Regions from separate parts of the Bacillus sp. MBGLi79 genome, predicted to be linked through region 2. Evidence: riboswitches for the same ligand, from Rfam matches in the RefSeq annotation. Region 2 holds a riboswitch; each other region holds the start of a gene.

Region 1 (6,484 bases), 1.9 Mb from region 2:
ATATTATAGCACTCGCAAAACAAACAAAACCTGACGTCATCCTCATGGATGTCCAGATGCCGCATTGCTCAGGCATCGAAGCGGCGAAAGACATCATGTCCGCCCTTCCAGATACAAAGATTGTCATTTTAACGACCTTTGACACGGAGGAATATGTATTTGAAGGCATCCGTGCAGGCGCAGTCGGCTATTTGCTGAAGGATACGCTTCCTGAAGAATTGATAGATGCGATTCGCGCTGCGGCCAAGGGCGAGGCGATTTTCCGCACAGTCACGGCCGCTAAAATTATTAGTGAGACATTTCGGGCGAAACAGCAAACTCATGTCGAAGAACTGGCAGAGCCGTTCACCAAAAGAGAGCTCGAGGTTCTTCAGCAAATGGCCTACGGGCTGAGAAATGAGGATATTGCTGAAAAGCTTTTCGTCAGTGAAAGCACTGTGAAAACCCACGTGCACCGCATCCTGCAAAAATGCAATGCCCAAGACCGGACACAGGCTGTCGTTTTTGCCATTCGAAACGGTATTGTGCAATAGAAATCTCTCAGCCCGCCATGATAAAATAAGACAAAGGAGATGATTGGAAATGAAAGATGAAATCATTGAACGGTTTACTACATATGTAAAAGTCGACACACAGTCCGATGAATCCGTTGACACCTGCCCTTCCACACCCGGCCAATTGACATTAGGAAACATGCTCGTTGATGAGTTGAAGTCCATCGGCATGCAGGATGCAGCCATTGATGAAAACGGCTATGTCATGGCGACGCTCCCCTCCAATACTGAAAAAGACGTGCCGACAATCGGCTTTCTCGCTCACGTCGACACCGCTACAGACTTTACCGGCAAAAACGTGAATCCGCAAATCATCGAAAGCTATGATGGTAATGACATCGTTCTTAACGAACAGCTGCAGGTCACCCTGTCACCTGATCAATTCCCTGAGCTGTCTGGCTATAAGGGCCACACACTCATCACCACAGACGGCACCACCCTTCTCGGCGCAGACAATAAGGCTGGTATCGCTGAAATCATGACGGCCATGGATTACCTCATCAAACACCCAGAAATCAAGCACGGCACAATCAGAGTCGCCTTTACGCCTGATGAAGAAATCGGAAGAGGACCGCACAAATTTGATGTGAAACGGTTCAATGCATCCTTTGCCTACACGGTTGACGGCGGCCCGCTCGGCGAGCTTGAATACGAAAGCTTCAATGCCGCTGCCGCGAAAATTACGATTAAAGGCAACAACGTACATCCCGGAACGGCAAAAGGGAAAATGATCAACTCTGCGAAAATCGCGATGAAGCTGAACAGCCTGCTGCCGGCAGACGAAGCGCCTGAATATACAGAAGGCTATGAAGGCTTCTACCATCTGCTGTCGATTCAAGGAGACGTAGAGGAAACAAAGCTTCACTACATTATCAGAGACTTTGACAAAGAGAACTTCCAAAGCAGAAAAGAAACAATGAAGCGCGCCGTTGAAGAACTTCAGAACGAATACGGGCAAGACCGGATTTTGCTGGATATGAACGACCAGTACTACAACATGAGAGAGAAAATTGAACCTGTCATCGAAATCGTCAACATTGCCAAGCAAGCGATGGAAAACCTCGGCATCGAACCGAAAATTTCCCCCATCCGCGGCGGCACCGATGGATCGCAGCTATCCTACATGGGACTTCCGACGCCAAACATCTTTACCGGCGGGGAAAACTTCCACGGCAAATTTGAATACATCTCAGCCGATAACATGGTCAAAGCCGTAAATGTCATCGTTGAGATTGCAAAGCTGTTTGAAGAGCAAGCGTAATGCCAAAAGCCAGTCCAAAAAAGGGCTGGTTTTTTTTTTATGTGAAAATGAAACATTTTAAACACGTCCTCCGTAAAACAAGTATCAACAAATGAGGAGGAAAAACAATGACAAAGCATGCAATTGCTGCAAAGAGCCTATTGAAAAAATGGATCATTTCCAGGCCGCTTAACACGCAAAAGAAATCCAGCCCATTTCAAAAAATCAGAAAAATGTTCAAACGCTTCTTCTGACCAGTCATCCAAATCCCCAAAACAAAATCCGCATTCTCTCGTACCGCCCAAATGCTCCGTAATTTGGGTTTTTTGTGTTCAATTCCGCAAAATAGGGTATAAACTAATTAAGAAAGATAACGGCATCCAAAAACAGGTAATTTGAATTACTTTAATTTAGGTTAAAAGTTATATAAAGGAATTCATTTTATCGTCGATAGTAACTATAGAACCAATCATCAACAAGAACAATCACCATAATGCAAGACTATTTTCAGGTCATCAGGTTAGACTGTTTTTGAGGGGCAGTTATTTATTTTTATTTGATTTAGAATTTTTTGAATACTTTTTGGCTTTTTATCCGTACAATAGAGAGTACCAAAACTTTTTTTGGGAGGTATGTAATATGATCCTATTTATTATCATCGCTTTATGCGGCTATCTTCTTTTTTCTTTCAGCAAGGACAATCGCCGCAAACCGCAAAAGACAAGCCCTCTTCCAGCAGCCGCATCTCATCACAACAACCTAATCGACCTTGACGCTATCCGCCAAAAACGCCGGATGCATCTTTCCTAATTCTATATTTCAAACGAAAAGGCTGCGGAATGACGCAGCCTTTTAAAATTATGTTGAGATAGAGCCTGAAACCTTTTTATCCTCTATCCGTAATTTCATACAAGGCAAATCCAAAAGGAGACTTCTGCAATGATCGGGTTATTTATGAAACAAAAAATGTTCTCATTTAAAGATGCATTCCACATTTATGACCGGGATGAACAAGAAATCTTCAAGGTGGAAGGGCGTTTTCTCTCGTTAGGGGACTCATTACAAATGACAGATTCATCCGGGAAAACGCTCGTTTCCATAGAACAAAAACTCATGTCTTTATTGCCGCGCTATGAGATTTCAATTGGCGGGAAAACAGTTTGTGAGGTAACGAAGAAAGTAACGTTTTTCAAACCGAAATTTGTGATTTCCGGCCTTAACTGGGAAATCGATGGTGACTTATGGAGGGATGAATTCCAGCTGACGGACAGGGAAAATGTCCGGATGTCAGTGAGCAAAAAGTGGCTCAGCTGGGGTGATTCCTATCATTTGCAGATTGCAAACGAGGAAGATGTTCTGATTTGCACTGCCATCGCGATCGTGCTTGATATGGTTTTATATAACGATGAAGATGAAAGTATTTTCTAAAAAGCATTGACAATTGATCCAAAAGTAATAATATTAAGATAATTGAAATTTAAATATGAAGTTGTACCTTATCAAGAGAGGTGGAGGGACTGGCCCTATGATACCCGGCAACCGCTGTTTCAAACAGAATGGTGCTAAATCCTTAAGAACATTGCGTTCTTGCAGATGAGGCGGAGATTTGATCGTTCAAGCTCTTCCTTACACAAAGGAAGAGCTTTTTACATGCTCAATATTTCAGAAAAAGAGGCGAATGACATGGTCCAACAAACGAATGTTACATGACAAAAAACAGAAAAACAACGCAAAGCACCTTTCCGCGCCGATCACGTCGGCAGTTTGCTTCGTTCCGCTACGGTGAAAGAAGTCCGGCAAAAAAAAGCGGCAGGTGAGATGACAGCGGAACAGCTTCGTGATATCGAAAATCAAGAAATCACCCGCATCGTGGAAAAACAAAAAGAAATCGGTCTTGAAGTGGTAACAGACGGGGAATTCCGCCGTTCCTGGTGGCATTATGACTTCCTGGAAGGACTTGACGGTGTGGAGCCGTTCATCCCGGCTGAGGGGATTCAGTTCCATAACGCGAAAACGAAAGCGCGCAGCATCAAAGTGACGGGAAAACTCGATTTTACGAGCCACCCAGCACTTGCTGATTATCAATTTTTACATGAAGTTGCCGGTGGCGCGACACCAAAGCTGACGATTCCAAGCCCGAATATGCTGTTTTTTGGCGAAAAGGCGGATAAAGGCATCTATAACGATCAAGAGGAATATTTTCATGATTTGGCCCAAGCGTACAAAAAGGCAATCAAAGCCTTCTATGATGTTGGCTGCCGTTATCTCCAGCTTGATGATACGTCATGGTCTCTCTTCTTTGAGGAAAAAGGCAGAGAGGTTGTCCGGGCGCTCGGAGGCGATCCAGAAACATTGCCCGCCTTGTTTGCCAAAACGATTAACGATGCAGTGGCAGACCGGCCTGATGATTTAACGATCACAATGCACATTTGCCGCGGCAACTTCCGCTCAACCTGGGCGGCATCGGGAGGGTACGACGCTGTAGCGGAAACGATTTTGGACGGCTTAAACCTTGACGGCCTGTTCTTGGAATACGATGATGACCGCTCCGGAAACTTCGATCCGCTCCGTTTTGTGAAACGCAAGGATCTGCAAATCGTGCTTGGCTTGATCACATCGAAATACGGCGAGCTTGAAAATCCAGAGGATGTGAAACGCCGTATCAATGAAGCGGCGCGTTTTGTCAGCTTAGACCAGCTTTGCCTCAGCCCGCAGTGCGGTTTCGCCTCTACAGAAGAAGGCAATCTTTTGACAGAGGAACAGCAATGGGCCAAGCTTCGCCATGTCATCGACATCGCCAACGATGTGTGGAGATAATCTATCATTGACAGAAATAGAAAATGTGTGAATAATAGATAATATCAGAAAATTTCATAAAAAGGTTTTCCTTATCAAGAGAGGTGGAGGGACTGGCCCTGCGATACCCGGCAACCGCTGTTTAACAGAATGGTGCTAAATCCTTTAGAGCAATGATTGCTCTTGAAGATAAGGTTGAGATTGTCACGCAAGCTCTTCCTTATCCAAAGGAAGAGCTTTTTTATATTTGAATGGAAAGAAGGAATGGACAACATGTCACAACAAACAACACCCGCAGAACAACAATCACTTCAAAGAAAAAAACCGCCGTTTCGCGCGGATCAAGTCGGAAGCCTGCTGAGATCTGAGCCCGTCAAAAAAGCGCGGCTGCAAAAAGCGGCCGGCGATATTACGGCTGAGCAGCTTCGCCAGATCGAAAACGATGAAATCATCCGCATTGTGGAGAAACAGAAGGAAACCGGCCTGAACGTCGTGACAGACGGTGAATTCCGCAGAGCGTGGTGGCACTTTGATTTCCTTGAAAACTTAGATGGCGTTGAGCCGTTTACTCCTGAGCAAGGCATTCAATTCCATAACGTACAGACAAAAGCACGCGGCATTAAAGTCACAGGTGATATCGACTTTTCAACTCACCCAATGCTTGAAGATTACTCATTTCTCCATAGCATTGCCGGTGACGCGACGCCAAAGATGACGATTCCAAGCCCGAATATGCTGTTTTTCCGCGGAAAACTGGAAAAGGATGCGTATAAAAACGACTATCACCTTTTCCAGCATGATGTATCCAAAGCATATAAAAAAGCGATTCAAGCGTTTTATGACAGAGGCTGCCGCTACCTCCAGCTTGATGATACGGCATGGGCCGTTTTCTTATCAGAAAAAGGCTTAAAACAAATCGAAGCGTTCGGAACAACGCCTGACGAGCTTCGCCAGCTGTTTGCGAAATCCATTAATGACGCGATTGCAGACCGTCCGGATGACTTGACGGTAACCATGCATATTTGCCGCGGCAACTTCCAGTCCACTTGGACAGCAGAAGGCGGCTATGATGCAGCAGCCGAAACCATTTTTGACGGCTTGAATCTTGACGGCCTTTTCTTAGAGTATGATGATTCACGCTCAGGCGGATTTGAGCCGCTCCGTTATGTAAAACGGTCTGATCTTCAGCTAGTTCTTGGCTTAGTGACATCTAAATTCGGTGAGCTTGAACATCCGGATGACGTGAAACGCCGTATCGAAGAAGCGTCCCGTTATGTCAGCTTAGACCAGCTTTGCCTCAGCCCTCAATGCGGATTCGCTTCAACTGAGGAAGGCAACAAGCTGACTGAAGAACAGCAATGGGCGAAGCTCCGCCATGTGGTTGAGATCGCGAATGATGTTTGGAAATAAGCAAAGAAAAACACACTTGATTCCATTCGGAGCAAGTGTGTTTTTCTGTCATTGTGCGGTGTAGCCCCCATCAAGAACGACAGCCTGCCCAGTGACGCCCTTCGCCTTCTCGCTTGCTAAAAACACGGCATAATCCGCAATTTCCTTGACGGAAAGAAGCCGTTTTTGCGGCACAAGCGGAAAAATGACCTCTTCAAGTACCGAGTCGTAAGGGACATTTCTTGCTTTTGATAGATCGCTAAGCTGATTGCGGACAAGCTGGGTATCGACATAACCTGGACAGAGCGCATTGACTGTAATGCCGTGGGGCGCGCCTTCCAGCGCCCCGACTTTTGTGAGTCCAATGACGCCATGCTTGGCGCTATTATAAGCGGATTTTCCCGCAAAGCCGACTAAGCCATTAACAGACGCGATATTAATGATTCGGCCATACTGCTGTTTTTTCATGATCGGAAAAACATGCTTCATTGCAATAAAGGGCGCC
Region 2 (6,484 bases):
GGCTTACAGCCGTCAAACCCTACAGCGCCGTAAGCAAAATCATGAACGACGCAGATTCCGTTTTCTTTTGCAAAGCTCACGGTTTCTTCAAAGAATTTAGAGGTAGCAACAGCTCCAGTCGGATTATTCGGATAATTTAAATACATCAATTTCGCTTGTTCTCTCACCTGAGCGGGGATGCTGCTGTAATCGGGAAGAAACGCCCTGTCCTTTACGAGCGGCATCATTTCCATCTTCGCTTTCGCGAGTGTGACACCAGACCAGTAATCAGGGTAGCCCGGATCGGGAACTAAGATCGTATCACCGGGATTCAACAAGCATTGCGGGAGCTCGACAAGACCGGCTTTTCCGCCGAATAAAACAGCGACTTCGGTTTCCGGATCCAGATCAATGCCGTACTCTCTTTTGTAAAATGCAGCAGCCGCTGACTTTAGGCTGTATGAGCCGCGAAAAGATGAATATTTATGATTCTCAGGATCAGCAACAGCTCGTTTCATTTCCTCGACGATATGTTCCGGTGTCGGCTGATCTGGATTTCCCTGTCCTAGATTGATAACGTCGTGTCCCTCTGCGAGCTTTCGGTTCACTTTCTGCACCAGGGAAGCGAAGAATTGTTTAGGCAATTCCTTTAATACATGAGACTGTTCAAATTTCATCTATTCTCACCTTCTAAAAAAATCTTGAAATGATAGTCCATCATCATATATGGTTAAATGAAAAAAGTAAAGAAAAATTTGGGGTGTTAAAAAGATGAAATGGACGATATCTTGTCTTCAATTTGATATTTCATATGGTAAACCTTCGGAAAATATAAAAAAGGCTGAATTTTTGATCGAAAAAGAAAGCAAACATGCTGATGTTCTTGTTCTGCCTGAATTATGGACGACCGGATATGATCTGGCCAATCTTGATGAACTCGCTGATGAAGACGGCCATTTTGTTCAGAGCTGGCTGAAGAAAACGGCAAAAAAACATGGAGTTCATCTTGTCGCCGGATCGGTCGCTGTCAGAAAGGATTCTGATGTTTATAATACAATGTACATCGCGGATAAGGAAGGGCAAATCATTAAAGAGTACAGAAAAGCCCATCTTTTTCAGCTGATGGATGAGCATTTGTATTTATCAGCCGGTTCCGAAGATGGATGCTTTGAGCTTGACGGCGTCAAAAGCACAGGATTGATCTGCTATGATATCCGTTTTCCGGAGTGGATCAGAAAACATACGACAAAAGGTGCCAACGTGCTGTTTATTTCCGCGGAATGGCCTCTCCCCCGCCTTGATCATTGGAGAAGCCTGCTTATTGCCCGTGCCATTGAAAATCAATGCTTTGTCGCAGCCTGCAATTGCACTGGTTCAAATCCGGATAATGAATTTGCAGGCCATAGCCTGATTATTGATCCATGGGGGCGTGTACTTGCTGAAGGCGGCCGTGAGGAAGGCATAGTCCGTGCGGAAATCGACCTTCATAAAAGTGTCGAGGTGCGGGAGAGCATCCCTGTTTTCGATGATATCAGAAAAGATTTATATTAAAAAATATATTGACAACTTATTAAAACACCTGTTAGTATGTTCATCAACTGATAAATTAGAATTGTTTAACAAATGAATATATTCTCTTATCGAGAGTTGGGCGAGGGATTTGGCCTTTTGACCCCAACAGCAACCGACCGTAATTCCATTGTGAAATGGGGCGCATCTTTTTCGCGCCGAGACGCTTGTCTCTTAAGGCACGGTGCTAATTCCATTCAGATCTGATCTGAGAGATAAGAGAGGCGGACATAGATGTTAAGCCTCCTTCTCTCTGAGAAGGAGGCTTTTTTACGGCCACATATTAAGTGATTACATAATTGGAGGTTATGATGATGGCAGTCACAAAAACACCTTTATACGAAACGTTAAATGAAAGTTCCGCTGTGGCGTTGGCTGTGAAGCTCGGCTTATTTCCAAGCAAAAGCACCCTGACATGTCAGGAGATCGGCGATGGCAACTTAAATTACGTTTTTCATATTTATGATCAAGAACATAACAAAGCATTGATCATTAAACAGGCGGTTCCTTATGCAAAAGTGGTGGGAGAAAGCTGGCCGCTCACAATCGATCGTGCAAGAATCGAAAGCAGCGCTCTCATCCGTCAGGGCGAGCATGTGCCTCACTTGGTTCCAAGAGTGTTTTACTCTGATACGGAAATGGCGGTTACCGTCATGGAGGATCTCTCTCACCTAAAAATCGCAAGAAAAGGACTCATTGCGGGTGAAAATTATCCGCACCTGTCACGGCACATCGGTGAATTTTTAGGAAAAACACTTTTCTACTCATCAGATTACGCGCTTGAACCTAAGGTGAAAAAACAGCTTGTTAAACAGTTTACAAACCCTGAGCTATGCGACATTACGGAAAGACTTGTTTTTACAGATCCTTTCTTCGACCATGACACAAATGATTTTGAAGAAGAGCTTCGTCCTTTTGTCGAGAAGCTTTGGAATAATGACAACGTTAAAATCGAAGCCGCTAAGCTGAAAAAGTCATTTTTAACGTCTGCGGAAACGTTGATTCATGGTGATTTGCATACAGGAAGCATTTTCGCAAGTGAGCACGAAACAAAGGTGATTGATCCTGAGTTTGCTTTTTACGGACCGATCGGCTTTGATGTAGGGCAATTTATCGCCAACTTATTTTTGAACGCACTCAGCCGTGACGGGGCTGACAGAGAGCCGTTATATGAACATGTCAACCAGCTCTGGGAAACGTTTGAAGAGACGTTTAGTGAAGCCTGGCAGAAGGACAGTCTGGATGTTTACGCCAACATCGACGGTTACCTCACTGATACGCTCAGCCATATTTTTGAAGAAGCAATCGGATTTGCGGGCTGTGAGCTGATACGACGCACGATCGGCCTTGCCCATGTAGCTGACCTGGATACGATCGTGCCGTTTGATAAACGAATCGGCAGAAAACGGCTGGCGCTCGAAACCGGCACAGCCTTTATCGAAAAACGTTCGGAATTCAAAACGATAACAGATGTGATTGAATTATTTAAGTTACTTGTAAAGGAATGATCCATTCATGACCCATTCATTTGCTGTTCCACGTTCTGTTGAATGGAAAGAAACAGCTATTACCATTTTAAATCAGCAAAAGCTTCCTGATGAGACGGAATATTTGGAGCTGACGACGAAAGAGGATGTATTTGATGCGATTGTCACGCTCAAAGTAAGGGGTGCTCCGGCGATCGGCATTACGGCTGCCTTCGGACTAGCGCTTGCTGCCAAAAACATTGAAACAGATAATGTCACGGAATTCCGGCGCAGACTTGAAGACATCAAACAATATTTAAACAGCTCACGGCCTACAGCCATTAATTTGTCATGGGCGCTTGAGAGACTGAGTCATTCGGTCGAAAACGCGATTTCCGTAAATGAAGCAAAAACAAACCTTGTCCATGAAGCAATTCAGATTCAGGTCGAGGATGAGGAAACGTGCCGGTTGATCGGCCAAAACGCCCTGCAGCTTTTCAAAAAAGGCGACAGGATCATGACGATCTGCAATGCCGGCTCAATCGCGACAAGCCGCTATGGAACGGCGCTAGCTCCGTTTTACTTGGCCAAACAAAAAGATTTGGGATTGCACATTTATGCCTGCGAAACAAGGCCTGTCCTGCAAGGATCACGCCTTACTGCTTGGGAGCTGATGCAGGGAGGCATTGATGTCACGCTAATTACAGACAGCATGGCCGCCCATACGATGAAGGAAAAACAAATTTCCGCTGTTATCGTCGGAGCTGACCGAATTGCAAAGAACGGTGATACGGCAAATAAAATCGGCACATACGGCCTTGCTATTTTAGCAAACGCCTTTGATATTCCGTTTTTTGTCGCCGCACCTTTATCTACATTTGATACGAAGGTCAAATGCGGCGCTGATATCCCGATAGAGGAGCGGGATCCCGACGAAGTCAGGCAGATTTCCGGAGTACGGACCGCTCCATCAGATGTGCCTGTCTTTAATCCCGCTTTTGACATTACACCTCATGATCTCATTTCAGGAATCATCACAGAAAAAGGGATTATGACCGGTAACTATGCAGAAGAGATTGAACAGTTGTTTAAAGGTGAAAAGGTGCATTAAAAAACCGCTGGACTTTGCTCATTTGGAGCTGAGTCAGCGGTTTTTTTGTTTCTTTTTGTTAACATTGATGATTTCATCTTTTTGAGCGCTTGATAAGATATGCAGTTTCACAAACAGTTTGGCAAAAACGGCAATTTTCTCAGAGCGGCTCGGCTTCAATTGCTTTGTCCTCCTTTTTCATCAGACCAACTTTTTTAACTTAATAAAATGATATGTCGGCTGTGAAAAAAGGGAACGTGCCATATGTTTTATTTTTCTTTATAGGAGATTTGCTCGATGTTCAGCAAAAATGCTTTGAGATCAGTTTTGCTTCCGGCGTAGCCTGTTAACGCGCTGTTTTTGCCAATCACTCTGTGACACGGAACAAAAATCGGCAGGTCGTTACGTTTATTAGCCTGTCCGACAGCGCGCACCGCCTTCGGACTCCCGACTGCAGCGGCAATATCAGCATAGCTTCGGGATTCACCATATGGGATCCTCTCCAGCGCCTCCCACACTTTTTTCTGAAAAGGTGTGCCCTTTTGGCTGAGGGGCAGGGAGAATGTCTTTCTTTCTCCGGCGAAATATTCATGAAGCTGTTTTTTCGCTTCTGCAAGAAGAGGTGTTTCCTTGTGTTCTGTCTTCTGAACGGTTTCTTTCCAATCCATCCAATCTTCCTGACTGAGAAATAGACGGGTGATCCTGCCCTCCTCTTCGGCAATGATAAATTCACCGAGCGGCGTTTCAGCTGTCATATAGTAATTCACTCATCATTCCTTCTTTCTTCAGCATTCTGTCTGACGGGAAGCGTAATATGAAAAACGGTGCCCTTTCCTTCTTCACTTTCGACCATAATCTCGCCTTGATGTTCTTCAATAATTTTATAGCTTACCATAAGCCCAAGTCCAGTTCCCCGTTCCTTTGTCGTATAAAATGGTTCACCAAGGCGCTTTAATTTATCTTCTGTCATTCCAATCCCCTCGTCTTTTAAGGAGATGAGGACATGATCTTGATCCAGTACCCTTATCGTCACAAAAATGTTTCCGCCGTCAGGCATCACTTCGATGGCGTTTTTTAATATGTTGATAAAAACCTGTTTCAGCTGATTCGGTTCACAGTAGATCGGGGGAATGTCGTCCATTAAATCAAGCTGCATTTGTACATTGCTGAGATTGGCTTGCGCGTTTAGAAGGTCTATCGTGTCTCTCATAATTTGGGTAACATGTTTTTCCTCATACATAATGGCCTGGGGCTTGGCTAAAATCAAGAATTCGGTGATGATGGATTCGATGCGCTTTAGTTCTGAGGTGATCACGTTGAAGTAAAGGGCGTAGTCTCCCTCGACACTTCCTTTCAGGAGCTGAATGAAGCCTTTAAGAGCGGTCATCGGATTTCTGATTTCATGGGCAATGCCGGCTGCGAGTTCGCCGACAACATGAAGGGTATCTGATTTGCGCAGGCGTTCCTCCAATTCTTTTCGCTCTGTAACGTCTTTAAAGATAGCCAAGTTCATATTTTGAATAATATTCCGTTTAAATGAGAATTCGAGTTTTCGATTGTCACTGCTGCTTAGCAAAAATGGAATTTCGTTGTCCATTTCATCAAAATTAATCTGCCTTGCCGGTGATGCCAGATTTTCTATTTCATAAGCAGAAATAATATCTAGCAGGCTGTGCTGTTTGATCTTTTCATGTGACAGCCCCAAAATATGGCTTGCTAACGGGTTGGCGTCGATAATCCTGTATTGATTGTCGAACAATACATTGCCGTCCATTGAGCCGTTGAACACTTTTCTGAATTTCAGCTCGCTTTCCCGAAGCTCCTTTTCCATCCGCTTTCTGTCGCTGACATTTCTTAAGATCGTTAAATGCTGGTTTTCAAGTATGGTCCGCTTTGAAGTGAATTCGAGCTCTTTGAACTGCCCATTCCCCATTTGAAACAGCAGCTCTTCTCTGATCTCTCCGTATTTTGCATATTTCCTTTTCGTTATGCTGTATTTCTGCTGCGAGTCGACGAGAAAATCACACAGCTTTCTTTTCAACAGCAAGTTCATCGGCAGCTCAAAAATTTTGCAGGCTGATTGATTCGCCTTAACGATTCTTCCGTCATTCGACCAAATGATGATGGCGTCCATCGCATTTTCAAAGATTTCTCTGAACCGCTCCTCACTTTTAAAGAGCTGAAGCTCCATAGACCGCTTCTCTGTGATATCCCTCATAATAGACATATAAAAACCGCTGATGATGTTTGATGTAATCGTGAATTCAAATAGCTTTTGGACTCCTGAACGAAGCTTGACAGGCAGCTCCCCCTTCGCTTTTCCCTTGCGGTTGAGCGTCTTCCAGATATTGTCGAAATCTTTTCTTGAGCCGCTGTCTAT
Region 3 (6,484 bases), 2.1 Mb from region 2:
GCGTTTTCAAGCATTGCAAGCATACGGCCTTGTTCAGCAACGTTGTTTGTCAGGATGATTGTCGCACCGTCTGGAAGGTCTTTCAGTGATTTGTATGTTTTAGAGTAAATACCAAATGGCTCTAAGTGAACAGCGCCGGCATTCACAAGTTTGTAATCTGTGTTTTCTTTCATTTCTTGCTCAAGGTAAGGAATGTGCTGGAAGTAGTTCGCGTCCACTTCTTTATCAGCTAAAGCTTTATTGTACATTTTGTAATCACTAAGCACTTTCACTTTCAGCGTATAGCCTTTTTCTTTCAGCAATGGTTCAGCTTCTTTTAAAATTTCCGCATGCGGTGTTTTCGTTGCTGCAACGACAATTTCTTTCTTGCCGGATTCAGCGCCGTTATTCGAACCGCAGGCAGCCATAACTCCTGCAAATACAAGCAGTAATGCACCTAAAAATAGCTTTTTCAATGTAAATCCTCCCTTATCGTTTGTCTATAATATTTGTTATTAAATCACCGATGATTTGAATAATAAATACGATGATTAAAATAAACACAGTCGCAACGAAGGTAACATCAGCGTTATTAGACTGATATCCTTCTACGTACGCAAGGTTTCCAAGGCCGCCTGAACCAATGGCTCCGGCAATTGCCGTTGAGCCGATCAAAGCGATGGCTGTAACCGTAATGCCAGAAATAAGTGCCGGCATTGATTCCGGAATCAGCACTTTGAAAATGATCGTAGACGTTTTCGCGCCCATTGATTTAGCGGCTTCAATCACACCTTTATCCACCTCACGCAGCGCGATTTCAACAAGACGTGCGTAAAACGGTGCCGAGCCGATAACCAGCGCCGGCAATGCGGCGTTTGGCCCTAAGATCGTGCCGACTAAAAACTTCGTAAACCCTAATAGTAAAATAATTAAAATAAGGAACGGAATCGATCTGAATATGTTAACAACGGCAGCAATCACAGAGTTGACCGCTTTATTCTGCCAGAGGCTTCCTTTGCTCGTCAGAAAGAGCAGCAAGCCGAGGATGACCCCGATGACAAAAGCAAACAGTAAAGAAATCAGCGTCATATAAAGTGTTTCATAGGTCGCGTTCCATAATTCAGTTAAATCAACGTTCGGGAAGTATTTTTCAAACATTCGTGATCACCTCTGCTTTCACCTGTTTGTCATTAATGAACCGGATCACGTTTTGCACTTCTTCCTCGTCTCCGTCAATGTGGATGAACAGTGAACCGTAAGCTCCATCCTTCGTCTGCGAAATTTTCCCTTGCAGAATATTGACGCTGACATTGAAGTTTCTGATCATCTCTGTAATCAGAGGCTGTTCAGCTGACTCACCGACAAATGTGAGCTGAACCATTTTTCCTGATGCTGTATCATCAAGAAGGTGCTGAAGCGTCTCTTTCGTTTCTTCTGGCTCTGTCACCTGTTGAACAAATCGTTTTGTCATTTGTTCCTTTGGATTTTTGAAGACGTCGAGAACCTCGCCTTCTTCGACCACCTTACCGTTTTCCATGACGGCGACTCTGTTGCAGATTTTGCGGATGACATGCATTTCGTGCGTAATCAGCACAATCGTCAAACCGAGTCTTTCATTAATATCGGACAATAGATCCAGAATTGAATCTGTCGTTTGCGGATCTAATGCTGATGTCGCTTCGTCACAAAGGAGAACCTTCGGATTGTTTGCAAGCGCTCTGGCAATTCCGACACGCTGCTTCTGACCGCCGCTCAGCTGGGACGGATATGATTTTTCTTTTCCTTCTAAACCTACCAGTTTAATCAGTTCATTGGCGCGCTTGATCCGCTCGCTCTTTTTCACCCCGGCAATTTCTAAAGGAAACATGATATTATCTCTGACAGTCCGCGACCAAAGCAAATTGAAATGCTGGAAAATCATACTGATCTCATGGCGTGCTTTTCTTAAACCGCGTCCATTTACTTCATTAATCTTTGTTCCCGCCACTTCCACGGTTCCTGAGGTTGGTTTCTCAAGGCCGTTCAGCAGACGGATTAAGGAACTCTTACCAGCTCCGCTATATCCTATAATTCCAAAAATCTCACCTTTTTTAATGGAAAGCGAGACATTTTGGACAGCATTGACATCTCCATGTTTCGACTTGTAAACTTTTGAAACATCCTGAAGATTGATCAAAGCAATCACCTGCCTTAACACTATTCTAAGAAATCTTCCGGTTTTTTCTGCAAAAGAAAAGCCTTTCTGCACACTTGAGCAGAAAGGCTTATATAAAATGCCTTTCTCTCATCTTTCAAAGCTGAACGCTTCGTGTGAATTGGCACCATTTCAACAGCGTTGATGGTTGCCGGGCTTCATAGGGCACTTCCCTCCACCTCTCTTGATAAGAGAAATATATAGTCTTTTTCGTCCGGAAATTCTTAATGTAGAATAGCACGGCGAATGATTAAATGTCAATAAAATAAATGATGACAACTTTTACTATTATAATAATTTATTATTTTTCAATTCTTTGAAATCCTCTGAAAAAATCCATTTGTCAGCCAGAGAATGGCTTCTAGCTTTAACAGGGCCCTGAATGACCCCTTTACTTTGAGGCTTCCGCTCTGAATCAAGTGCTGAAGGGAAATATCTCCGTGCAATAAATCAATAATTTCCGTTTGGTTTCCGTAAAAGGTCAGGTTGGACGTTTGGGGCGGAGAAACTTTTTTCATTTCTCCCTGTTCGTTTATTGAGACGGTTAAGGCTTCTGCTTCTCCTTGAAAGGTAATGAGCAATGTTGAGGCATTCAAAAGGGGTTTTAAAAACAGATGCTGATACTCATCTTCTAAAACTTCCGCTTTCTCCATATGTACAACCTCCTATTTGTTGGTCATACATACACATTTCTCTCTCTGTCGCAAGAACCCCTTTATAAAACGAACGACAATTTCGTTGGATATGCTGAGAAATATGTCATAATTGGGATGCGGAAGATGATTTTTGTTTGATCAGCTCATATAAATAAGAAACGGAATGAAACGCATATCCTCTTTCGACCACCTTTCCGCCTTTAAACAGCAGAAAACAAGGGACGCTTTCAATTTGATATGCTTTTGCAAATGTCGGAGAGTAATTGACATTGTTTTGATAGAAGGCGACATCAGGCAGCATTTCTTTCACCACTGTCAGCATTTTGCTTGCAAGCTGGCAGGTGCCGCAAAACGGAGTATATAAATATAGAAGGTACACATCATCTTCAATGTGATCAAGTTCGTGTTCTTGGAGTTCTTTCATGCTATACACCTCGGGACTTTCTTTCAAGAAAAATAGTATGGACATTCAGATTCGCACGCAGCAATACAGAGGCGACATGGTGCCTGGGCGCAGCCGCTACTTCCTTATAGGCTCTGTCGATATGGAGATGGCAGGCTTCATTAAATTCACGCTTCAGCTGTTTTCTCAATTTCTCGCCTGATTCATCAGCATCAACTAATATATAGACGTCTTTATCATAAAGCTCGTCAGCCAATTCCTCAAGCTTCAGCTGGCTGATTGTTCCGTTTGTGCAGATAATGCGCACCGGTTCATTCAGGACGCTTTCGATTTTCTCTTTATCTGATTTCCCCTCGACAATCATAACCTTTTCCAGCTCATCCATCTTCTTCACCTGCCGCGTCAAATTTGAAACGTTCAGATTGTAAAAGAAGGCAGTGAAATTCACCGCCTACATTTAACACCAGCCGTTTTCGTAGTCACAATCTACATATTTTGCGTCGTCACCAGAGACCACATCGGCTGTCTTATAAAACTTCTCATTTTCAAAGGAATAACCGGACTTAAGCTCATATTCATTCATGCTTGTCATTTGGCCGATCATCTCATTATCATGATATAACGAGAGCCGGCCATTTTGAAAGCGGCCTGTCACGTCGTTGGTGACATCGAGCTTTTGTTTGTCGAAAGCCATATTGGACACCTCCCATAACGTTAGCGTGTCCAATTGCTTTTACGGCTATCCTGTTTTAGTCTTCTTGTGTCATCTCTTCGTATTGCTCTGCTGTCATCAGTTTTTCAATTTCAGAAGCGTCAGTCGGCTCAACGACGATCATCCATGCTTTTTCGTACGGAGATTCGTTGACGAATTCCGGACTGTCATCAAGATCTTCGTTTACTTCCACAACAGTTCCGTTAATCGGCGCATAAAGCTCAGATACCGTTTTAACGGATTCAACACTGCCGAATGGCTCGTCCGCTTTGATTTCAGCGCCCACTTCAGGAAGTTCGACAAACACGATGTCGCCTAGCTCGGACTGGGCAAAATGCGTAATTCCGATTCTGGCTTTTTCTCCTTCAACTTTTACCCATTCGTGTTCTCCTGAGTAACGCAAATCTTTTGGTATGCTCAATTGAATCCCTCCATTTTTTACAGCACTACAATAAGAAGATACCACACTTTTCAAAAAAAATTTACATTAAGCCCAGTTTTCTTCAAATTGGTCTTCTTTAAATCCGACAGTCACTTTTTCGCCGTCTGTTGTAAGCGGGCGTTTGATCAGCATTCCGTCTGAAGCCAGCAGTTCGAGCTGTTCGTCCTCTGACATGTGATACAGCTTTTCCTTGAGATTGAGCTCGCGGTATTTCATGCCGCTCGTGTTGAAAAATTTCTTGAGATCCAGCCCGCTTTTTTCATAAAGCGCTTTTAATTCTTCTTTGCTTGGCGGCTGCTCAGCAATATGTATTTCGTTTATTTCTTTCCCATGCTCTTCAAGCCACTTCTTTGCTTTGCGGCACGTTCCGCATTTAGGGTACCAGTAAAAAGTTAACGACATCTTCTTCCCCCTCAATAAAATAATCGAGGTTATTTTAACACAGTTTGTTTTAAAAACCTAAAACAGTGCTTCTTAAAAAAGAGCTCCGCGCATGCGGAGCTCATGGCCAATCAGACAATATATTTCTCAGCCTCAAAAATGCCTGCCGCCGCCTCGCGTTTTTTCTGAATCACGTTTTTAGGCGTTACGCGTGTCAGCTTTCGCAGAGCGGAAAGCATCATGCGGAGTGAGTCTCCTTCTTCCATTGCGATAAGGGATTCCTTCGCATGCGCTTCAATTTCGTTAAAGGCTTCTTGAACGAAAATTTCTGTGTACAGCACCTTTTGCGCAGCTTTTTCAGCGCCTTGTGCTGCAATGGCCTTTTCCGTTCTGAGCACGGCCGATTCCATTGCGTATACATTGCTGACGATATCCGCGACGTTCACGAGAATTTCTTGCTCATGATCGATGGCTTTTCCGTATTTTTGCGCAGCTAGGCCGGCGGCAAACAACGCAATTTTTTTCGCTTGCTTAACGATATATTTCTCTTGCTCTAAGACGCCGCTTCCAGGCTCTTCAGGCATAAGCATCATGAGTTCTTCCTGCAGCGACTGTGCTTTTTCAAATAGAGGCAGCTCGCCTTTTAGCGCTTTTTTCAGGAAAGTGCTTGGCACGATTAATCGGTTGATTTCGTTTGTGCCTTCAAAAATTCGATTGATCCTTGAATCCCTATAAGCTCTTTCTACTTCGTACTCCTGCATAAAGCCGTAGCCTCCATGAATCTGAACGCCTTCATCAACAATATAATCAAGCGTTTCAGAGCCAAACACCTTATTCAGAGAGCATTCGATGGCGTATTCCGCAATTGACTTGGCGATTTGCCGGCCGTCCTTGAGGTCTTCGGCCGTGAACTGGCTCATATTGTCTTCAAACAGCCCGACGGTTCTGTATACAGAGCTTTCCATCGCATACAGCCTTGAGGCCATTGTCCCGATTTTTTCCTGTGTCAATGAAAAACCTGCAATCGGTGTTTTAAATTGGCGGCGCTGATTTGCGTATGCCGCAGACAGCTCGATGACCCGCTTAGATGCGCCAATTGTGCCAACCGCCAGTTTGTAGCGGCCGATGTTTAAAATATTAAAGGCGATGACATGCCCTTTGCCGATTTCTCCGAGCAGGTTTTCCTTCGGCACTTCCGCTTGATCCAAAATGAGGGTCCTCGTCGATGATCCTTTGATTCCCATTTTCTTTTCTTCCGGTCCCGTGGAGACACCTGGGAACTCTTTTTCTACAATAAAGGCTGAAAACTTGTCGCCATCCACTTTAGCGTAAACCACAAAAACATCGGCAAAAGCAGAGTTGGTAATCCACTGTTTTTCCCCGGTTAATACATAATGCGTTCCTGCTTCGTTCAGCACGGCTGTTGTTTTTGCTCCAAGTGCATCAGACCCAGAGCCAGGCTCAGTCAGAGCATAAGCCGCGATCTTTTCGCCTGAAGCGAGGCCAGGCAAATATTTTTTCTTTTGTTCTTCTGATCCGAAAAAGACAATCGGCAAGGAACCGATGCCGACATGCGCGCCATAGGAAAGAGAAAAGCTTCCCGCACGCGAAAATTTCTCAGTGATGAGCGCCGAGCTGATCTTATCTAGGCCGAGCCCGCCGTATTCTTCCGGCACATCGGCGCCAAGCAGCCCTAGTTCGCCCGCTTTCTTCAACA

What was found. Region 2 has a riboswitch for S-adenosylmethionine ahead of mtnK (S-methyl-5-thioribose kinase). Riboswitches for the same ligand answer to the same signal wherever they lie in the genome.
Region 1: linked by a shared signal. The riboswitch ahead of C1T29_RS23365 (5-methyltetrahydropteroyltriglutamate--homocysteine S-methyltransferase) and the one ahead of mtnK (S-methyl-5-thioribose kinase) in region 2 are both predicted to bind S-adenosylmethionine.
Region 3: linked by a shared signal. The riboswitch ahead of metN (methionine ABC transporter ATP-binding protein MetN) and the one ahead of mtnK (S-methyl-5-thioribose kinase) in region 2 are both predicted to bind S-adenosylmethionine.

What each region holds. Positions count from the first base shown of each region.
Region 1 covers NZ_CP026521.1:4,577,017-4,583,500, forward strand. The annotation lists gene yxjL (two-component system response regulator YxJL) at 1-533, shown strand, start outside; gene pepT (peptidase T) at 583-1,815, shown strand; gene C1T29_RS25000 (hypothetical protein) at 1,923-2,048, shown strand; gene C1T29_RS23355 (hypothetical protein) at 2,326-2,604, shown strand; gene C1T29_RS23360 (LURP-one-related/scramblase family protein) at 2,734-3,222, shown strand; SAM riboswitch class I at 3,288-3,394, shown strand; partial or broken gene C1T29_RS23365 (5-methyltetrahydropteroyltriglutamate--homocysteine S-methyltransferase) at 3,478-4,611, shown strand; SAM riboswitch class I at 4,680-4,786, shown strand; gene C1T29_RS23370 (5-methyltetrahydropteroyltriglutamate--homocysteine S-methyltransferase) at 4,864-6,000, shown strand; gene C1T29_RS23375 (3-hydroxybutyrate dehydrogenase) at 6,049-6,484, opposite strand, start outside.
Region 2 covers NZ_CP026521.1:1,627,513-1,633,996, reverse strand. The annotation lists gene mtnE (methionine-glutamine aminotransferase) at 1-656, opposite strand, end outside; gene C1T29_RS08295 (carbon-nitrogen family hydrolase) at 751-1,530, shown strand; SAM riboswitch class I at 1,614-1,770, shown strand; gene mtnK (S-methyl-5-thioribose kinase) at 1,863-3,056, shown strand; gene mtnA (S-methyl-5-thioribose-1-phosphate isomerase) at 3,064-4,125, shown strand; gene C1T29_RS08280 (hypothetical protein) at 4,159-4,284, opposite strand; gene C1T29_RS08275 (methylated-DNA--[protein]-cysteine S-methyltransferase) at 4,374-4,871, opposite strand; gene kinE (sporulation two-component system sensor histidine kinase KinE) at 4,868-6,484, opposite strand, start outside.
Region 3 covers NZ_CP026521.1:3,775,774-3,782,257, forward strand. The annotation lists gene metQ (methionine ABC transporter substrate-binding lipoprotein MetQ) at 1-455, opposite strand, end outside; gene metP (methionine ABC transporter permease MetP) at 469-1,137, opposite strand; gene metN (methionine ABC transporter ATP-binding protein MetN) at 1,130-2,155, opposite strand; SAM riboswitch class I at 2,261-2,367, opposite strand; gene C1T29_RS19300 (SCP2 sterol-binding domain-containing protein) at 2,482-2,826, opposite strand; gene C1T29_RS19305 (thioredoxin family protein) at 2,933-3,253, opposite strand; gene C1T29_RS19310 (toprim domain-containing protein) at 3,255-3,617, opposite strand; gene C1T29_RS19315 (YusG family protein) at 3,690-3,926, opposite strand; gene gcvH (glycine cleavage system protein GcvH) at 3,982-4,365, opposite strand; gene C1T29_RS19325 (arsenate reductase family protein) at 4,432-4,788, opposite strand; gene fadE (acyl-CoA dehydrogenase FadE) at 4,899-6,484, opposite strand, start outside.